2 linked regions of the Allochromatium vinosum DSM 180 genome follow. The protein of the gene in region 1 binds, or shares a complex with, the protein of each later gene. Links are inferred from orthologs where the notes say so. Each region holds a gene or a part of one and is shown on either strand. Other genes may lie near its edges. The genes, in order: rne and pnp.

Region 1 (9,484 bases):
AGTCCACGTCACTCGCGACGGTGAGGCGGGGGCGGGGCCGGTCGCTGTCCGCGACCAACGGCCGGATCTGGTGGTGCTGGATGTGATGATGCTCAAGATCGACGGCTTCTCTGTGCTGGCGTCGATCCGCTCGGACCCCGCTCTCGCCCAGACCCGGGTGCGTCAGCCGCTCGACGGCCGAACCACCGCCCCGGCGTCTGGTTTGTTTTTCTTTTCAATTCTTTGGAGCACAATTGCATGAGGATTCGACGCACTCAGATCCTATCGCTCGCCGCCGGTCTCTGTCTGGCCGGCTCGATCCAGGCCGACGAAGTGATCGACCAGATGGAGAGCGCCCGTAAAGCGTATGCGTCCGGTGAGCTGAGAACCGCCATCGAGACACTCAACTTCGCCGTCGCCAAGATCCAGGAACAGATGACGGCCAATCTGGTGAAGCTCCTGCCCGAGCCGCTCCCCGGCTGGACGGCCGATGCCGCCGAATCGCAGTCCGGCGGCATGGCCGCCATGATCACGGGTACCACACTGAGCCGGCGCTATCAGCGCGAGGATGGCGCCGAGATCACCCTCAACCTGATGGCCGACTCACCGCTGATGCCCATGCTGACGATGGCCATGTCCATGCCTCTCGTGATGCAGAACAACCAGGACATGAAGACCTATTCGTTCAAGGGCTATCGCGGGACGCTGGAACATGCCGCCGACAGCAAGAACTATGAGATCACGTTCATGGTCGGCAGCCGGCTGATCGTCCAGGGTCAGGGCAGTCAACTGGCCGACAGCCAACCGATCGAAGCGTATTTCGAGAAGCTGGACCTGGAAGCCATCCAGAACGCCCTGACACATTGATCCCGACGACTCGACCGGCTGCTCAATGCGGCAGGCTCAAACCGGTCGAGACACCCAGCCCTTCCAGCATCCCGGCCCCGACCAGTGCGCCGAAGCGTTTGGCGATGGATTCGAGCAGATCGCGCTTCTCGGTGTATTCGACGATCTTCTCGGCCTTGATCAGCTCACGTGCCACCTGACTCGAACTGCCGAGGCCATCGGCCAATCCCAGTTCGACGGCTTCCTGACCGCTCCAGAACAGCCCGCTGAAGAGTTCGTCACCGCCCTTGAGCTTGTCCCCACGCCCCTGCTTCACTGCATCGATGAACTGGCCATGCAGCCGGTCGAGCACGCTCTGGATGAAGGCGCGCTGCGAATCGCCGAGCGGTGAGAAGGGATCGAGGATGCCTTTGTTCGCACCGGCTGTCAGCAGACGGCGCTCGATGCCCAGCTCCTGCATCGCTTCCTGGAAGCCGAAACTGTCGATACGCACCCCGATGGAGCCCACCAGACTGGCCTTGTCGACATAGATGGCGTCGGCACCGACGGCGACGTAATAGCCGCCCGAGGCACAGAGATCGACGGCTACGGCATAGACCGGCATGTCCTTGCCATCATGGTCCTTCTTGTACTTCGCCTTGAGACGCTTGATCTCGTCGTTGATATAGCCGGCCTGGACCGGACTGCCGCCGGGGCTGTTGATGCGCAGGACGATGCCCTTGACGTGCTTGGCCTCGAAGGCGGCGCGTAGCGCGGTGATGACGCGATCGGCGCTGGCATCGGAATCCGAAGCGATGACCCCCTTGATCTCGATGAGCGCGGTGTGGTCCTCGCCGACCTTGACGGCATCGGACAGCCCGGTGCTGTTGGCCGCGATCAGCACGCCGATCAGATAGACCAGGATCAGCAGCTTGAAGGCTGTCGCCCAACGCCGGCGCTTGCGCTGGTCGTCCAGATACTCGGCGGCGAGCCGGTTGATCAGGGCACGCTCCCAGTCCGGCTGACCGGGCGCGGGCATCGGCTCACGGCGTTTCTTCCAAAATTTCCAGTTCATGACGGTCCTCGGACACAGTGGATACGGCTGAAATTCAGTTGGCCTGTCTGGCGCTCAACCAGTCGCGGATCGCCCACAGCGAATCGAGACAGGCCAGCGGCTCGCAGGCCAGCAGCCGACCCGGCTCATGGACGCCGTAACAGACCGCCAGCGAACGCACCCCGGCATTGTTGGCCATCTGTAAGTCGTATTCCGTGTCGCCGATCATGAGTGTCTCCCCGGCGCGTGCGCCCAGCTCGTCCATGAGTTCCAGCAGCATCTGCGGATGCGGCTTGGAGAAGGTCTCGTCGGCCGTGCGCGTGGCATGGAAAACGCCGTGCAATCCAGTCTCGTCGAGCGCCTTGTTCAGACCCGCTCGACTCTTGCCGGTGGCCACCGCCAGCCGATAGCCCTGCTCCGTCATCCAGTCGAGCGTCTCACGTGCACCTGGAAAGAGCTCCGAGGGACTCTGGTCGCCGCCCAGAAAATGACGGCGATATTGCACAACCACCTTGGCGCGCAGTTCCTCCTCCCCGGTCGGCAACAGACGCTCCATCGCCTCGTCCAGACCGAGTCCGATGACGTCGCGCGCGACTTCAGGCACCGGCTCGGGCAGTCCCAGGTCGCGGAAGGCCGCCTGGATGCAGGTGACGATCCGCGCCTCGGAATCCATCAGGGTTCCATCCCAGTCGAAAACGATCAGTTCGAAATTCACGCTATCAGTTCTCCAGGGCATCGAGCACCTGTTGCAGTTCGTCCGGCAGGGGGCACTCCAGACGCAGAGGACGGGCCATGCACTCGAGTTTGAAACTCAGCGCCGAGGCATGCAGAAACAGTCGTTTCAGGCCATAGCCCTTGAGCCGCTGGTTGGCCGCTTCGTCGCCGTATTTGTCGTCGCCGGCCAGCGGCGTTCCGAGATGGGCGGCATGGACGCGGATTTGATGGGTGCGGCCGGTGATGAGTTCCGCCTCGACCAGAGTCAGCGCCTGACCGTCGATGGCAAAGCGCTTCAGACGCCGAAAGCGGGTGCGCGCCTCCTTGCCCCCCTGCGCATCGACCCGCACCAGACGCTCGCCGCTACTCAGGACGTTCTTCTTGAGCGGCGCGTCGACCAGTAGCTCGGCGCGCGGCAGCTCGCCCAGGATCAGGGCCAGATAGCGCTTGTCCAGGCCGCCTTCGCGGATCAGGGCATGCAGCTCACGCAGCGCGCTACGCCGCTTGCAGACGACCAGACAGCCAGAGGTGTCGCGGTCGAGCCGATGCACCAGCTCCAGCTCGCGCCCGGGACGCAATTGGCGCAGCGACTCGATCAGGCCATAGCTCAGACCACTGCCGCCATGCACCGCCAGCCCCGAGGGCTTGTCGATCACCAGCAGTCGCTCGTCCTCATGGATGATCGCGCCCTCCAGCCGCGCCAACTGCGCCTCGGGCGCACGCGCGGGCGGCGCCGATTCGCCGAGGCGGATCGGCGGAATACGCACCACATCCCCGGCGCACAGCCGATACTCGGCCTTCACGCGCCCCTTGTTGACCCGGACCTCACCACGCCGCAGCAGCCGGTAGAGATGACTGCGCGGCACACCCTTGAGGATGCGCAACAGAAAATTGTCGATACGCTGACCATCGGCCTGGGTATCGACCTGGACATATTGTGGTGCTTTCGCGGCATCCCCACCTTGAGGGGACGCGAGTGGTCGATTGGCATCGCGCGCTGGACGATCGACGGTCTTGGATTTCGTGACGGAGGCTGAAGATTTCAATTTGAGTCTGAACCTGAGCGTTTGGCTCAATTGCTGCTAAGTGGGGTTCGCTGATACCATTGACGCCTTGCGCTGGCCAAGTGAAATGCGGAATTTTTCCGGAGCGGCAAGTGCATCCAGGGGTTCGCACCCAACGCCCATCCAAGAGGCGCCAGTCCGACCCACGGACCCAAGACCGGCATCCGACACCTGACCAGGCCACTTCGAGGGGCCGCGCCGTGCGTCCAGCCCGCTCGCGACGTCGAGCGAGGCCGAATTCTACACCCAGCGCCGTCCCCGAGTAGCCTGTCGAGGCCGCCAGCGCCGCCGGTGTCACATCCGCCGCTCCGAAGCGGGCCGTCTATCGACCTAGACCGCCCAAACAAACGCGGGAGCCTCAAGCGGCCCCGTATAACGATGGTTCATACGCGCGTGCCCGTTCCAGCCCGACCCGAGGTGGTCGACGGAACGGACTGTGCCGACGCCGTGCTCGCACCACTCGAGCGTCGAACGGCGACGCGCCGATCCGCCCGCTCGGGTCTCCGATCGAGACCCCTGGGGCGCGGCGCCCAACCACGGGACACGCGCCGTGGTGCGCAGGACAGGAACAACATGAAACGAATGCTCATCAACGCGACTCAGCCGGAAGAGTTGCGCGTAGCGACTGTCGACGGGCAGTTGCTCTATAACCTCGATATCGAATCACCGGGACGCGAACAGAAGAAAGCCAATATCTACAAGGGTGTCATCACCCGCGTCGAGCCGAGTCTGGAAGCCGCCTTCGTCGACTATGGCGCCGAGCGCCACGGCTTCCTGCCGCTGAAAGAGATCGCACGGTCCTATTTCGAGCCGGACAGCGTCAAACCCGGCTCGCGCGTCAGCATCAAGGAGTCGGTCCGGGAAGGCCGCGAGGTCGTGGTCCAGATCGACAAGGAGGAGCGCGGCAACAAGGGCGCGGCGCTGACCACCTTCATCTCGCTGGCCGGACGCTATCTGGTCCTGATGCCCAACAACCCGCGCGCCGGCGGCGTGTCGCGACGCATCGAGGGTCAGGACCGCACCGAACTGCGCGACGCCATGAGCCAGCTCCAGCTCCCCGAGGACATGGGGATGATCGTGCGCACCGCCGGCGTCGGCAAGAACGTCGAGGAACTGCAATGGGATCTGGACTATCTGCTCCAGCTCTGGCAGGCGATCGTCAGCTCGGGTGAGAGCCGCAAGGCGCCGTTCCTGATCTATCAGGAGAGCGACGTCATCATCCGCTCGATCCGTGACTATCTGCGCGTCGACATCGGCGAGATCGTGATCGACGACCGCACCGTCTATGAGCGCGCCGAGAACTTCATCCGCCAGGTGATGCCGCAGAATCTCAAGAAGCTACGGCTCTACCAGGACGAGGTGCCGCTGTTCACGCGCTACCAGATCGAGACCCAGATCGAGTCGGCCTTCCAGCGCGAGGTGCGCCTGCCCTCGGGCGGCTCGATCGTCATCGACCACACTGAGGCCCTGACCTCGATCGACATCAACTCGGCGCGCGCCACCAAGGGCGCCGACATCGAGGAGACCGCGCTCAACACCAACCTGGAGGCCGCCGACGAGATCGCGCGCCAGTTGCGTCTGCGCGACCTCGGCGGACTGTTCGTCATCGACTTCATCGACATGGGGCCGCCGAAGAATCAGCGCGCGGTCGAGGACCGGCTGCGCGAGGCGCTCAAGCAGGATCGCGCGCGGGTGCAGGTGGCGCGCATCTCGCGCTTCGGATTGCTGGAGATGTCGCGCCAGCGTCTGCGTCCCTCGCTCGGCGAGTCGAGCCAGCAGATCTGTCCGCGCTGCAAGGGCCAGGGCACCATTCGCGGTGTCGAATCGCTCGCGCTCTCGATCCTGCGCATCCTGGAAGAGGAGGCGATGAAGGAGAGCACTCAGCGTCTCCAGGCTCAGCTGCCGGTGAGTGTGGCGACCTTCCTGCTCAACGAGAAGCGCCGCGCCATTCTCGACATCGAGCAGCGTCAGGAAGTCGAGATCCTGCTCATCCCCAATGAGCACATCCAGACGCCCGAGTACAGGATCGAACGCATCCGCGCTCAGGACATCGCCGGCAAGGCGCCGGAGGAAACGCCGAGCTACACCATCAAGGCCGTTCCCGAGCCGAGCGCCGCCGCGCCGCATTACGCCAAGCTCGGTCAGCCGGCCCGGATCGAGGAACCCGCCGTCAAGCTCATCGCCCCGAGTGTGCCCGCGCCGCGTCAGACCGAACGCCCGCGCCCGACTCCGCCGACCACGGTCAGCCGCAAGGAGACCGAGCGCGCCGAGTCCGAGAGTCTGCTCAAGCGCATCTGGACCGGACTCTTCCTCTCGCGCTCGAACGAGGCAGGCAGCGCCCAGCCACAGGCCGCCGACAAGCGCGCCGTGGCCGGCGGGCGCTCCGGTTCCAAGGCCGGTTCCGAGCCGTCGGCGGCATCCAGGCCGCAGGAACGCGCGACGAACGCTACCGGCACGGCCAGTTCCGGCGATGAGTCGGGGCGTTCACGTCAGGCGCGCGACGAGCGTCGGCGTGGTCAGTCGCAGCCGACGAGTGACCGGCGCCAGCCGCGCGACGACGCGGGCGCGGGCGACGAGACCAGTGGCGACGAGAACGGGCGCGAGGATCGACGCCGCAACAACAGTGCGCGCGGACGCGGTCGGCGCGGCTCGAATCCGAACGGCGCTGCAACGCGCCCCGATGAGTCGCGCGGTTCCAATGCCAATGCTCAGGCGCGTCAGGAGCGGACCGCCGAAACGAACGCGGCGGCGCGCGAGTCGGCCGACGCGGCCGGCGACCCGACCGCGATGCCCAAGCGGCGCGACGCCCGGAACGACGAGCGTCCGGCACGGCCCGCACCCGAGTCGAACGGTACGCGCGAGCGCCGTCCCATCGACACGACCGAGATCGATGCCGAGAACGTCCAACTCGACGAAGAGACCGATAGCGAGACGACCGTCTCCGGTACCGAGCGTCCACGTTCATCGCGTCGACGTCGCGGCGGGCGCAACCGACGCCGCCCCGCGACGCCGCGCACGGACGAGAACTGGCAGGAGAGCGACAGCCGCACGGACTCGGCGGCCGAACGCTCGATCAAACCTGAAGTGACGGAACCGCGTGTCGAGCGTCAGGACAGCCCACACGAGACCTCCAGCCGTCGCCCCGGCTCCGAGCGGTCGAACACTCCGGAGTCAGTCGCTGCGGCTCCAGTGTCGACGACGACCGCGACGACTGACGCTGCACCGACGCCGTCGCCCAGCGTCACGCCTGGAACGGCGCCCGCTCCAGCGTCTTCGGCACCGGCATCGGCCGAGTCAGCCCCGGCCACGCCAGCGCCGGTCCAGGCTCTGGCTGAGCGTCCGCCGCTTTCGCCGCCGGCGCCCATGACCGCGATTGCTCCCGTGACACCGCCCGAACCCAAGCCCGCACCCGTGGCGGCATCGGCTCCAGCGACACCGGCCGAGCCCAGGCCCGCGCCCGTGGCCGAAGCGACTGCATCGACGGCTCCCAGCGAACCACGGCCGCGAACCACCGATACGGTCTCCGAGCCTGCATCGGAGCGCCGCACCGAATCGGACCGAACCGGCCAGGACGCCTGAAGCGACTCCGCACCGCGCCCAGCCGCGCGGCCATCCATCGGCGCATTCCCACGCGAAAGCGTGGGAATGCTGCTCGACCCTCGGGTGGATCAGGTGGGGCTGGAGCGCGGGAGCCGGAGACGACTTGACCTCTGCCTGCCCGTCGTTCAAGACCGCCGTAGTTCAGAGATAGCGGTTCCTGATGTCCAGCAGCAGACCGCGCGCAGCCGACTCAACCATGTCGAACACCTGCTCGAAACCGCGCTGACCGCCATAGTAGGGGTCAGGCACCTCGTGAAGCCCCAGCTCGGGCGCGAACTCCATGAACAGTCTGAGTCTGTCCTCCAGGCCGTTGGGACAGAGTCGCGTCAGATGCCCGTAGTTGTCGCGATCCATCGCCAGTACATAGTGAAAGCGGACGAAGTCGTCCGGCTTGGCCAGACGCGCGCGCAGATCGCCGATATCGATGCCGCGCATCCGTGCCGTGTCGCGCGCGCGTCGATCCGGCGGTTCGCCGATGTGATAGGCATGGGTGCCGGCCGAGTCGATCTCGATGCGGTGTGACAGGCCCTCGTCGATGACCAGCCGACGGAACACGCCGTGCGCCGTCGGTGATCGGCAGATATTCCCCATGCAAACGAACAGGATTCTGACCGGGTCTTCAGCATTCATGACAAGCTGTTCTCAACAATGGATGTAGCACTGGCGGTATTATCGGTATTGTCGCCTGAGCGGTCAGGCATCGCGAACGTCGTCGACAGGCAAAAAATGCGGCCCAAGCCGTCAGGACACGGCACACAATGCATCTCACAGCGTCACTGGCCAAACAACTGCGAATTCTAGCCGAGCGTTTGCTGGTCGATGGCTGGGATCGTCCAGCAGGAGCGCAGCTGCTCACACTCGTCAGGCAGATCCTGGAGAGCGAGGCGGCCTCCGTCCGGATCGACACCCTCGGACGCGCCGAGGCGCTGACGCAGGTATTGGGCGAGTTCATGCTCGAAACACCCGGAACCCAACGGTTGGCGCCTGTGCTGCGGGCGGCCGTGAGCCTGGCCCAACACCTGGAATCGGCTCCACTCCCCGACCCGGTGGACTGGGGCCGTGTCCCAACCCGCCTCCAGGACTGGACATGGCCGGTTCAGGCCAACGAGCACGCGCGGCACTGGCGAGCATGGCGCGAGCTGATCGACATCAAACAGGCGCTGGACCGACATGCCATCGTCTCCGTCACCGATGCCGATGGCGCCATTCTCGAAGCCAACGACAAATTCATCGAGATCAGCGGTTACAGCCGCGAGGAGCTGATCGGCCGCAATCACCGTCTCATCAAATCCGGCCACCATCCGCCGGCCCTGTTCGATGAGCTGTGGGCGACGATCAGCGGCGGTCGCATCTGGCAGGGCGAACTCCAGAACCGGCGCAAGAATGGACGCCCGTACTGGGTGCGGGCCACCATCGCCCCCATCCTGGACGAACAGGGCCGACCGGAGCGCTATGTCTCGATCCGCACCGACATCACCGAGCACAAGCAGCTTCTGGCGCAGCGTGAACATCAGCTGCGCCTGCTCGAATTGCAGCGTCAGGCACTCCAGCATTTCATCGCCACCCAGGATCTCGCGTCCACCTCGGCGCGGCTGCTCGACGGCATGCTGACCCTCACCAACAGCGCCGATGGCTTCATCGGCGAAGTGCTCTACGAAGCCGATGGCTCGCCCTATTTCAAGGCCCATGCCATGAGCAGTCCGGCGCTGGTCAGAACACAGGGGCCGCGCCGGCCGTCCGCCCAGGGACTGGCGTCTCAGGATCCACACAGCCTGATCGGTACTGTTCTGAACTCGGGCGAACCCCTGATCTGCAACGCCCTCGTCCTGGAACCGGGCGACGGGGAACCGCTTCCTGGACAGGCGCCCATTCAGACGTTTCTGGGTCTGCCGATCCGATTCGACCAAACGCTGTTCGGCCTGGTCGGGCTGATCAACCGCCCTGGCGGTTACGATGCCTCCACGATCGACTTCCTCCAGACCCTCACGACGACCTATGCCAGTCTGATCGAGGCCAAGCGCCTGCGCGGATTCCAGCAACTGGTCATCGAGGAGCTGCAACAGGCCCGCGACATGGCCGAACGTACCAACCAGGCCAAGGATGAATTCCTGCAAGTCTGGTCGGAGGATCTGAACGCCACGCTCGATCGCTTGCGTGCCCATATGCAGGCGCCGTCGCCGGGGATCGACTCCATCCGGCCGCTGGTCGACCGGATCGGCGAACAGATGACGACCCTGTCGAACCGGCT
Region 2 (8,847 bases), 270 kb from region 1 along the record:
GGCCCTGAAACTCTCGGCCGACACCGCCTTCTATCTCGGGCAGGGACAGGCGGTGCAGGTGCCCCAGGCGCCGACCGAAGGTCTGGTCCGGCTCTATGATCCCTCGTCGCACTTCCTGGGTGTCGGCGAGATCCGCGACGACGGAAAAGTCCAACCCAAACGATTGATTTGATTCATTCGTCTCCATGTCCGACCTGAATGGAACCATCCCTGAAGTCATTGTTGGGGATGATCCATCCGATACAGGTCTTTTGTTTTCGTGCTTCAACCATTTCGAGGAGATTTCCAATGACAATGACTGCGGCTGACAAGAAGAAGGTCGTCGACGAATACGCCCGCGGCGAGCGCGACACGGGTTCGCCCGAGGTTCAGGTCGCGCTACTGACAGCGCGCATCCTGGAACTGACCGACCACTTCAAAGAGCACAAGCAGGATCATCACTCACGTCGCGGTCTGGTGCGCATGGTCAATTCCCGGCGTAAACTGCTCGACTATCTCAAGCGCAAGGATCTCGACCGCTATCGCGATCTGATCGCGCGCCTGGGTCTGCGTCGCTAACATCCGCCTCACGCCCCAGCGAACGGGTGGTCGGCTGCCGGTCGCTCGTTCGTCCGCTCTCGGTGCGTCCAACACGACGTGCCGCGAGCCGACAGCCCCCGCGCTGCCATTCCCGTTCGCGCCAGCCCGAGCCGCAGGTTTGGAGTGCACCCGGATCCGTCGCACCGGCGGCCCAAACACCCCGAGGATTTATCTGTGATTCCCACCCCTATCGTTAAAGAGTTCCAATTCGGCAATCAGACCGTCAGGCTGGAAACCGGCGAGATCGCGCGCCAGGCCGATGGTGCTGTCCTGGTCAATATGGACGACACCGTGGTCCTCGTGACGGTCGTGGTCGACAAGCGGCCGGGCGCAGAGCGCGACTTCCTGCCCTTGACGGTCGAGTATCAGGAAAAGACCTACGCCGCCGGACGCATCCCCGGCGGCTTTTTTCGGCGCGAGGGCCGTCCGAGCGAGGGCGAGATCCTCACCGCGCGTCTGATCGACCGTCCGATCCGCCCGCTGTTCGTCGAGGGCTTCTGCAACGAGGTGCAGATCATCGCGACCGTCAAGTCGCTGAACCCGGCGGTCAATCCCGAGGTTCCGGCGCTGATCGGTGCCTCGGCCGCGCTCGCGCTCTCCGGCGCGCCCTTCAACGGCCCGATCGCCGCCGCGCGCGTCGGCTACAAGAACGGTGAATACATCCTCAATCCGGCGCTGACCGGTCTGAATCCGGATTCGGATCTGGATCTGGTGGTGGCCGGCACCGACAAGGCCGTGCTCATGGTCGAGTCGGAGGCACGCGGGCTGTCGGAAGAGATCATGCTCGGCGCGGTGCTGTTCGGGCACGAGCAGATGCAGGTCGTGATCCAGGCTATCCGCGAGCTGGCCGCCGAAGCGGGCAAGCCGGCGATGGACTGGACGCCGCATGCGGTCAACCCGGTTCTGACCGAGGCCGTGCGTCTGGCCGGCGGCGACGCGATTGCCGCGGCCTACCGCATCAAGGAAAAGCAGGCGCGTTATACCGCGCTCGGTGCTGCGCGCACCGCCATCGTCGAACAACTGTGCGCCGGCGAGACGCCCGCCTGGACCGAGTCCCAGGTCAAGGCCGCCATCGAGGCGCTGGAGTCGACCACAGTGCGCGAGTCGATCCTGGCCGGCGAGCCGCGCATCGACGGGCGCGACACCAAGACCGTGCGTCCGATCACCATCCGCACCGGCGTGCTGCCGCGCACCCACGGCTCGGCGCTGTTCACGCGCGGCGAGACCCAGGCGATGGTCATCACCACGCTCGGTACCGAGCGCGACTCGCAGATCATCGATGCGCTGGAAGGCGAGCGGCGTGAGCACTTCATGCTGCATTACAACTTCCCGCCCTTCTGCGTCGGCGAGATCGGCCGTGTCGGCAGCCCCAAGCGGCGCGAGATCGGTCACGGACGTCTGGCCAAGCGCGGCGTGCTGGCGGTGATGCCGAGCATCGAGGAGTTCCCCTATTCGGTGCGCGTGGTCTCCGAGATCACCGAATCCAACGGCTCCAGCTCTATGGCCAGCGTCTGCGGCACCAGTCTGGCGCTGATGGACGCGGGCGTGCCGATCAAGGCGCCGGTCGCCGGTGTCGCCATGGGTCTGATCAAGGAAGGCGAGCGCTTCGCCGTCCTCACCGACATCATGGGTGACGAAGACCACCTGGGCGACATGGACTTCAAGGTCGCGGGTACCGCCGACGGCATCAACGCGCTCCAGATGGACATCAAGATCGAGGGCATCACGCGCGAGATCATGGAGATCGCCCTGGCGCAGGCCAAAGAAGGCCGTCTGCACATCCTCGGCGAGATGAACAAGGTCATCGACTCGCATCGCGTCGAGATGTCCGAACATGCCCCGCGCATCATCGAGATCAAGATCCATCCCGAGAAGATCCGCGACGTCATCGGCAAGGGCGGCTCGGTCATCCGCGCCATCACCGAGGAGACGGGCGCGACCATCGACATCAACGACGATGGCGTGGTCAAGATCTTCTCCGTGGTCAAGGCCGCCGGCGAGGAAGCCAAGCGCCGCATCCGTCTGATCACCGCCGATGTCGAGGTGGGCAAGGTCTACGAAGGCAAGGTCGCGCGCCTGATGGACTTCGGCGCCTTCGTCACCATCCTGCCCGGACGCGATGGCCTGGTGCACATCTCGCAGATCTGCGAGGAGCGCGTGCAGTCGGTCAGCGACAAGCTCAAGGAAGGCGACGTGGTGCGTGTGAAGGTGCTGGAAGTCGACAAGCAGGGCCGTATCCGTCTGAGCATGAAGGCGGTCGAACCGGGCGAATAAGACCCTCCGCACCAGCGCCGAGCGTCGGCCCCTTGGGTCGGCGCCGAACGATCCGAACCGCGTATCGAGGTCTTGATGCGCGGTTTGTTTTTGTGTGGGGTATCCTTGTTCCGATCCGTTGTGATGGGAACCGGGCGCGATCCCGCACGCTTCCGAATACTCTGTCGAACAGCGAACATGAGCAGCCAACCCAAGATCATCCTCTCGTCGCTCGATGCCGAGCGGTTGGAAAACCTGATCGAGTCCCTGCCCCGCAACGCCTTTCCGGGCATGGATGAGCTGGAAGCCGAGCTGGCGCGCGCCGAGGTCGTGGACCCGCGCGAGATGCCGCCGAATGTCGTGAGCATGAACTCGACCGTGCGCTTCCGGGTGATGTCCACGAACGAAGCCTTCACCCTGACCCTGGTCTATCCCAAGGACATGGACGCGAGCGGCGGCAAGATCTCGATCCTGGCCCCGGTCGGCAGTGCCCTGCTCGGTCTGTCGTCGGGCGACGAGATCGAATGGCCCAAGCCGGGCGGCGGCGTGCTGCGCGTTCGGATCGAGGAAGTCACCTACCAGCCCGAGCGCGCCGGCGAATATTTCCGTTGACCGGATCGTCCGCTATGCAGCGGTTCGCTTCTTGCTTGGTGACTTGATGCAACAGGCCATGTCCGTGGGAGCCGGGACACCATGCTGAAATCATTCCAAGCCGGTGGCACCCGCTGGTCGGACGCTCAGGCGGAGCGTCCGGCCGCGGCCTATCACGAGTTCTATCGCGACGATTTCCAGCCGCGCGAGCACTATCTCCCGCTGTGGAAGCACATCCAGCGTGCCGGTCAGCGCGGACTGGCGCTCAAGGCGCGCGAGGCCCATCTGGCGCTCCATAACGAAGGCGTCACGTTCACCCTGTATTCCGACCAGGAGTCGGGGATCGAACGGGTCTGGCCCTTCGATATCCTGCCGCGTCTGGTGACGGCCGGGGAGTGGACGCCGATCGAGGCCGGTCTCAAGCAGCGTATCCGCGCGCTCGACCGCTTCATCCACGACGTCTATCACGAGCAGTGCATCCTCAAGGATGGCGTGGTGCCGCCCGAGCTCATCTATCGCGGCCGTGATCTCTGTCGCGACATCCTCGATGTCGATCCGCCGGGCGGTGTCTACATCCATATCAGCGGGGTCGATCTGATCCGCGACGAGAGCGGGCGCTATCTGGTACTGGAGGACAATCTGCGCACCCCGTCCGGCGTCTCCTACATGATCGAGAATCGGCTGATCGAGCGCCGTATCCTGCCCGAGTTCTTCCAGCGCTATCGGGTGCGGCCGGTCGAGCACTATCCCGAGCGGCTGCTTCAGCGCCTCCGTCAGCTCTCGCCGCGCGGCGCGGCGGATGCCGTGGTGGTGGTCCTGACCCCAGGGATCTTCAACTCGGCCTATTTCGAGCACAGCTTCCTCGCCCGCGAGATGGGCGTGGAGCTGGCCGAGGGGCGGGATCTGGTCTGTCGCAACGATCGGGTCTATCTCAAGACCACGCTCGGGCTGCGTCAGGTCGACGTCATCTACCGGCGTATCGACGACGATTATCTGGACCCGCTGGTCTTCCGGCCCGACTCGCTGCTCGGGGTGCCGGGGATCATCCGCGCCTGGCGGGCCGGCCACGTCGCCCTAGTCAACGCCCCCGGCACCGGGATCGCCGACGACAAGGCGGTCTATGCCTATGTGCCCGACATCATCCGCTACTATCTGGGCGAGGAGCCGATCCTGCCGAGCGTGCCGACCTATCAGATGACCGATCCGCAGGACCGCGACTATGTGCTCGACAACCTGGAGCGCATGGTGATCAAGGCCGTCTCCGAATCGGGCGGGCGCGAGATGCTGATGGGGCCGACCTCGACGGCCGGCCAGCGCGACGACTTCACGCGCCGTATCCAGGCCGATCCGCGCCGCTATATCGCCCAGCCCGTGATCCAGCTCTCGCGCCACATCTGCTATCTGGACGGCGAGCTGGAATCGCGCCACCTGGATCTGCGCCCCTTCGTGCTCCACGGCGGCGACGAGATCGAGGTCATCCCCGGCGGTCTGACCCGCGTGGCCCTGACCAAGGGGTCACTGGTGGTCAATTCCTCGCAGGGCGGTGGCAGCAAGGACACCTGGGTACTGGCCGACTGACGGGAGCCATGCGGATGCTGAGTCGAATCGCCGAATCGCTGTACTGGATGGCCCGCCACCTGGAACGGGCCGACAACACCGCGCGGGTGCTGGACATCAATGTCGTCCACCGGCTGGCGGCCGAGGAGGGGCTGACCGAGGAGGGGCAGTGGCTGCCGTTGCTGACCATCCTGGGCGCCGACGACCGCTATGCCGAGACCTACCCGGACGGTCGGGTGAGCGTGCAGCGCGTCATCCGGTTGCTGACCCAGGCCGAGACCAATCCCGGCAGCATCCTCAACTGTCTGCGTCTGGCGCGCGAGAACGCCCGCGCGGCACGCGACCGGATCTCGACGCCGGTGTGGGAGACGATCGACGCCCTCTGTCGCACCGCCGAGGCGCGGCTCAAGGCCACGCTGCCGCCCTGGCAGGCGGCTGAGTTCCATGCCTTCGTCCATCGCGAGGTGGCCACCGTCTACGGTCTGGCACAGGGCACCATGATGCGCGGCGAAGCCCACAGCTTCACCCGCTTCGGTGCCCTGCAGGAGCGCGCCGACATGACCGCGCGCATCCTCGACGTGCGCTATCACCTGCTGCTGCCGGACCCCAGTCTGGTGGGTTCACCGCTCGATTATTATCAATGGGGCGTGCTGCTCAAATCGCTCTCGGGCTTCGATGCCTACCGGCGCCTCTATCAGGCCGGGGTGCGTCCGGTCGACGTCATCGACTTCGTGATCCTGAATCCGGACTTTCCGCGTTCGCTGGTCTATTGCGTCAGCCGCCTGGAACGCTCGCTGGAACGCATCGGCCAACGGCCCGAGGGCGAGGTGGGTGCCTGTCTGGAGCGGCTGCGCGCGCATCTCGCCGGGGTCGGAGCGGCGGACATCATGGCCCAGGGGCTGCACGAGTATCTGGATGCCTTCCTGACCGCCTTGCTGGAGTTGAGCGACGCCCTGACGCGGGATTACTTCAATCACGACGTGTGATGCACGCTCATGGTGCGCGACGCCGATGGAGCCGGAGTCAATGCTCGACTTTGGACGCGCGCGTCAATTCGGCGAAGCGCACGCCGCGCAAGCCGCCGATCTCCAGGCTGAGCCGTTCGATCTCGGCCGGCATCCCGCGGATGATGATGGTCTCCAGACAGTTGTGATGATCCAGATGGACATGGGTCGTGGCCACCACATGAACGTACTGACGATGCTGGATGTCCAGGATCTGCTGGGTCAGCTCGCGCTGATGGTGGTCGTAGACGATGGTCAGCACCCCGGCGACTTCGGCGTCGCCGCGCTCCCAGGTCTCCTCGACGATCCGCTCCCGGATCAGGTCGCGCACCAGCTCGGAGCGTGAGGCATAGCCCTTGTTCACCAGACGCCGATCGAGTTCGTCGAGCAGTGTCTTGGGGAGCGAGACGGTGAAACGGATGGTTGATTCGGTGCTCGACATCGGCGGGTCCAGGGCGTTGATCCAGCGCCAAGGATACCAATCCGGGCCGCACCCTTGAACCGCCGTGTGTTCTCCACGCCAGATCGCGTGCGAGACGTATCCGGGCCAAGCGCGCGATAATCGGCCGGGTCGTACAAGCCCAAGCCACATGGAGTCCAGTCGCCAATGTCCACGCCAGATCCCACGCTCATCGGCCGCGTCATCGACATCCAGGGCGGGCGCCTGATCGCCACGCTCTTTCCAGCCGAAGACGGTTTTCCCGCCGCCAAGACGCTGGAGGACGAATCGCTCCCGGTCGGTCAGCTGGGGACCCTGGTGGAGGTCCGGGACCGTGCCGGACACATCCTCGCCGAGATCGCGCGCAGCCATGAGGAGGCGGTCGGCACGCGCGCCGTCAAGGGTGAGGCCAACGCCGCCCCGCGTCAGGTCACGGTGCGCGAGCGGCGGCTGGAGCTGACCGCGCTCGGCGAGATCAACGGCGACGGCCGGCTCGAACCCGGCGTGAGTCGCTATCCGGTGGTCGGCGCGAGCGTGCATCTGATTCCCACCTCGCGCCTGGCCGTTCTGCTGGCACGCCGGACCCAGGTCGCGCTGGAGCTGGGGCGACTGTCGGTGCGCCCCGCACTCAAGGCCACACTGGAGCCGACGGCCCTGTTCGGGCGTCATCTGGCCATCCTTGGTCAGTCGGGTGCGGGTAAATCCTGGACGCTCTCCAGTCTGATGCAGCGCGTGGTCAAGACCATGCCGCACGCGCACATCATCCTGCTCGACCTGCATGGCGAATACGGCTGGAAGCGCCCCGACGGCACGACCGAAGGCATCTTTCCGCCCGGCACGGCGCGCTATCTCGATGCGCGCGAGCTGGAGATCCCCTATTGGCTGCTGACCTATTCGGAACTGGTCGATCTGTTCGTCGACCGTGCGGACGCCAACGCTTCGCTCCAGATCGCCTTTCTGCGCGAGACCGTCTACGCTCTGCGCAAGCAGTCCAATCAGCACGCCGGCATCGACCGGCTCTCGGTCGACTCGCCGGTCTATTTCCCGATCGACGAGCTGTATCAGCGCTTCAAGAAGGCCAACGAGGAGAAGCTGGAGTTCGGCAAGGTCAAGGGACCGCTGTTCGGCGCCTTCGACGACTTCCTGGTGCGCTTTCTCTCGCTCTACAACGACGGGCGCTACGACTTCTTCATGCACCCGCGCAAGAACAAGAGTTCGGCCAGTCTGGAAGGGCTGTTGCGCGACTTCGTCGGGCTGGGCGAGCCGAAGCGTCAGGTGACGGTGATCGACCTCAGTCCGGTCCCGGTCGATCTGCGGCCGGTGATCTCGGCCCAGATCGGCCGGCTGGCCTATGAGTTCAATTACTGGAATCCGCGTCGGCACGAATTTCCGCTGCTGCTGGTGTGCGAGGAGGCGCATCAGTACATCCCGCGCGAATCCGACACCCGCTTCGTCGGCACGCGCCGGTCGATGGAGCGCATCGCCAAGGAAGGGCGCAAGTACGGTGTCACGCTCTGCATCGTCAGCCAGCGTCCGACCGAGCTGTCGGAGACCGTGCTGGCGCAGTGCGGCAACTATCTCTGTCTGCGCATCTCCAACGCCGACGACCAGGAGTACGTGCGCCGTCTGCTGCCCGAGGGGGCCAAGAATCTGGCCGACCGGCTCGCTTCGCTGCGTCGCGGTGAAGTCCTGGCGGTGGGCGATGCCGCGCTGCTGCCCACGCGCATCCAGGTCGACCGGCCCGATCCGCCGCCGTCGAGCAGTGACGCGCCCTTCTCTCAGAGCTGGATGGAGGGGCCGGAGGATCTGGACGTCAACGACATCATCGATCGCTGGTGGCGGCAGGTGCGGTGAACGACGAAAACAGCCGTCGCCGGGTCTGGCTCTGGTTGGGGCTGGGTTCCATCCTCGGACTCGGCGCGATCCTCGTCATCGTCCAGGCTGTCTGGCCGGTGCTGTATCCGTCGGCGTCGCACGTCGCGCCGCTCGATTTGCGCTGCGATCTGCGGGCCGGACCCTGTGAATCGCGTTTCGGCGGTGGCCGGGTGCGCTTCGGGATCGAGCCGCGGACTCTTCCGGTCGCCGCGCCACTAAGGCTCGAAGTCGAGCTTTCGGGACTGACGGCCGAAGCGGTCGAGGTCGATTTCGTCGGCGTCGAGATGTACATGGGCTTCAACCGCGTGGCGCTGGAATCGCTCGGCGAGGGTCGCTATGCCGGGCACGGCATGATCCCGGTGTGCACGAGCGAACGCATGACCTGGGAGGCGCGCGTGCTGATCCACACCCCGGATGGATTGCTGGCCGCGCCCTTTCGGTTCGAGAGTGCGCCCTGAGTCGTGCGTCGAGCGCAAGGCTCAGTGCGGATGCCGGTGTTCCAGGCCGGTGTGCGTGCCAGTCAGTTCATCCGCTGCGTGCGGGTGCGGA

The links.
Region 2: the proteins of rne (region 1) and pnp are in contact, whole or in part, in a cryo-EM structure (PDB 9QH0), measured with the Escherichia coli proteins. The link is inferred for Allochromatium vinosum DSM 180 from one-to-one orthologs.

The regions. Positions count from the first base shown.
Region 1 is NC_013851.1:845,646-855,129, reverse strand. The notes cover bases 3,875-7,415. They hold rne (ribonuclease E), read left to right. Parts: upstream 3,875-4,209; coding sequence 4,210-7,215; downstream 7,216-7,415. Other genes in these bases: ALVIN_RS03595 (low molecular weight protein-tyrosine-phosphatase), read right to left, coding at 7,378-7,415. Outside these bases: ALVIN_RS17765 (hypothetical protein), read left to right, coding at 86-241; ALVIN_RS03620 (hypothetical protein), read left to right, coding at 238-846; ALVIN_RS03615 (S49 family peptidase), read right to left, coding at 869-1,879; ALVIN_RS03610 (HAD-IIIA family hydrolase), read right to left, coding at 1,914-2,573; ALVIN_RS03605 (RluA family pseudouridine synthase), read right to left, coding at 2,578-3,618; more of ALVIN_RS03595, read right to left, coding at 7,416-7,866; ALVIN_RS16510 (EAL domain-containing protein), read left to right, coding at 7,995-9,484. UniProt on the Escherichia coli protein: Endoribonuclease that plays a central role in RNA processing and decay. Required for the maturation of 5S and 16S rRNAs and the majority of tRNAs. Also involved in the degradation of most mRNAs.
Region 2 is NC_013851.1:582,305-591,151, forward strand. What follows is about bases 400-3,303. They hold pnp (polyribonucleotide nucleotidyltransferase), read left to right. Parts: upstream 400-753; coding sequence 754-2,853; downstream 2,854-3,303. Other genes in these bases: rpsO (30S ribosomal protein S15), read left to right, coding at 400-558; rnk (nucleoside diphosphate kinase regulator), read left to right, coding at 3,031-3,303. Also shown: tRNA pseudouridine(55) synthase TruB, read left to right, coding at 1-172; more of rpsO, read left to right, coding at 289-399; more of rnk, read left to right, coding at 3,304-3,444; ALVIN_RS02535 (circularly permuted type 2 ATP-grasp protein), read left to right, coding at 3,526-5,001; ALVIN_RS02540 (alpha-E domain-containing protein), read left to right, coding at 5,016-5,966; nickel-responsive transcriptional regulator NikR, read right to left, coding at 6,004-6,426; ALVIN_RS02550 (ATP-binding protein), read left to right, coding at 6,592-8,277; ALVIN_RS02555 (hypothetical protein), read left to right, coding at 8,274-8,756; ALVIN_RS02560 (energy-coupling factor ABC transporter ATP-binding protein), read right to left, coding at 8,778-8,847. UniProt on the Escherichia coli protein: Involved in mRNA degradation. Catalyzes the phosphorolysis of single-stranded polyribonucleotides processively in the 3'- to 5'-direction. Also involved, along with RNase II, in tRNA processing.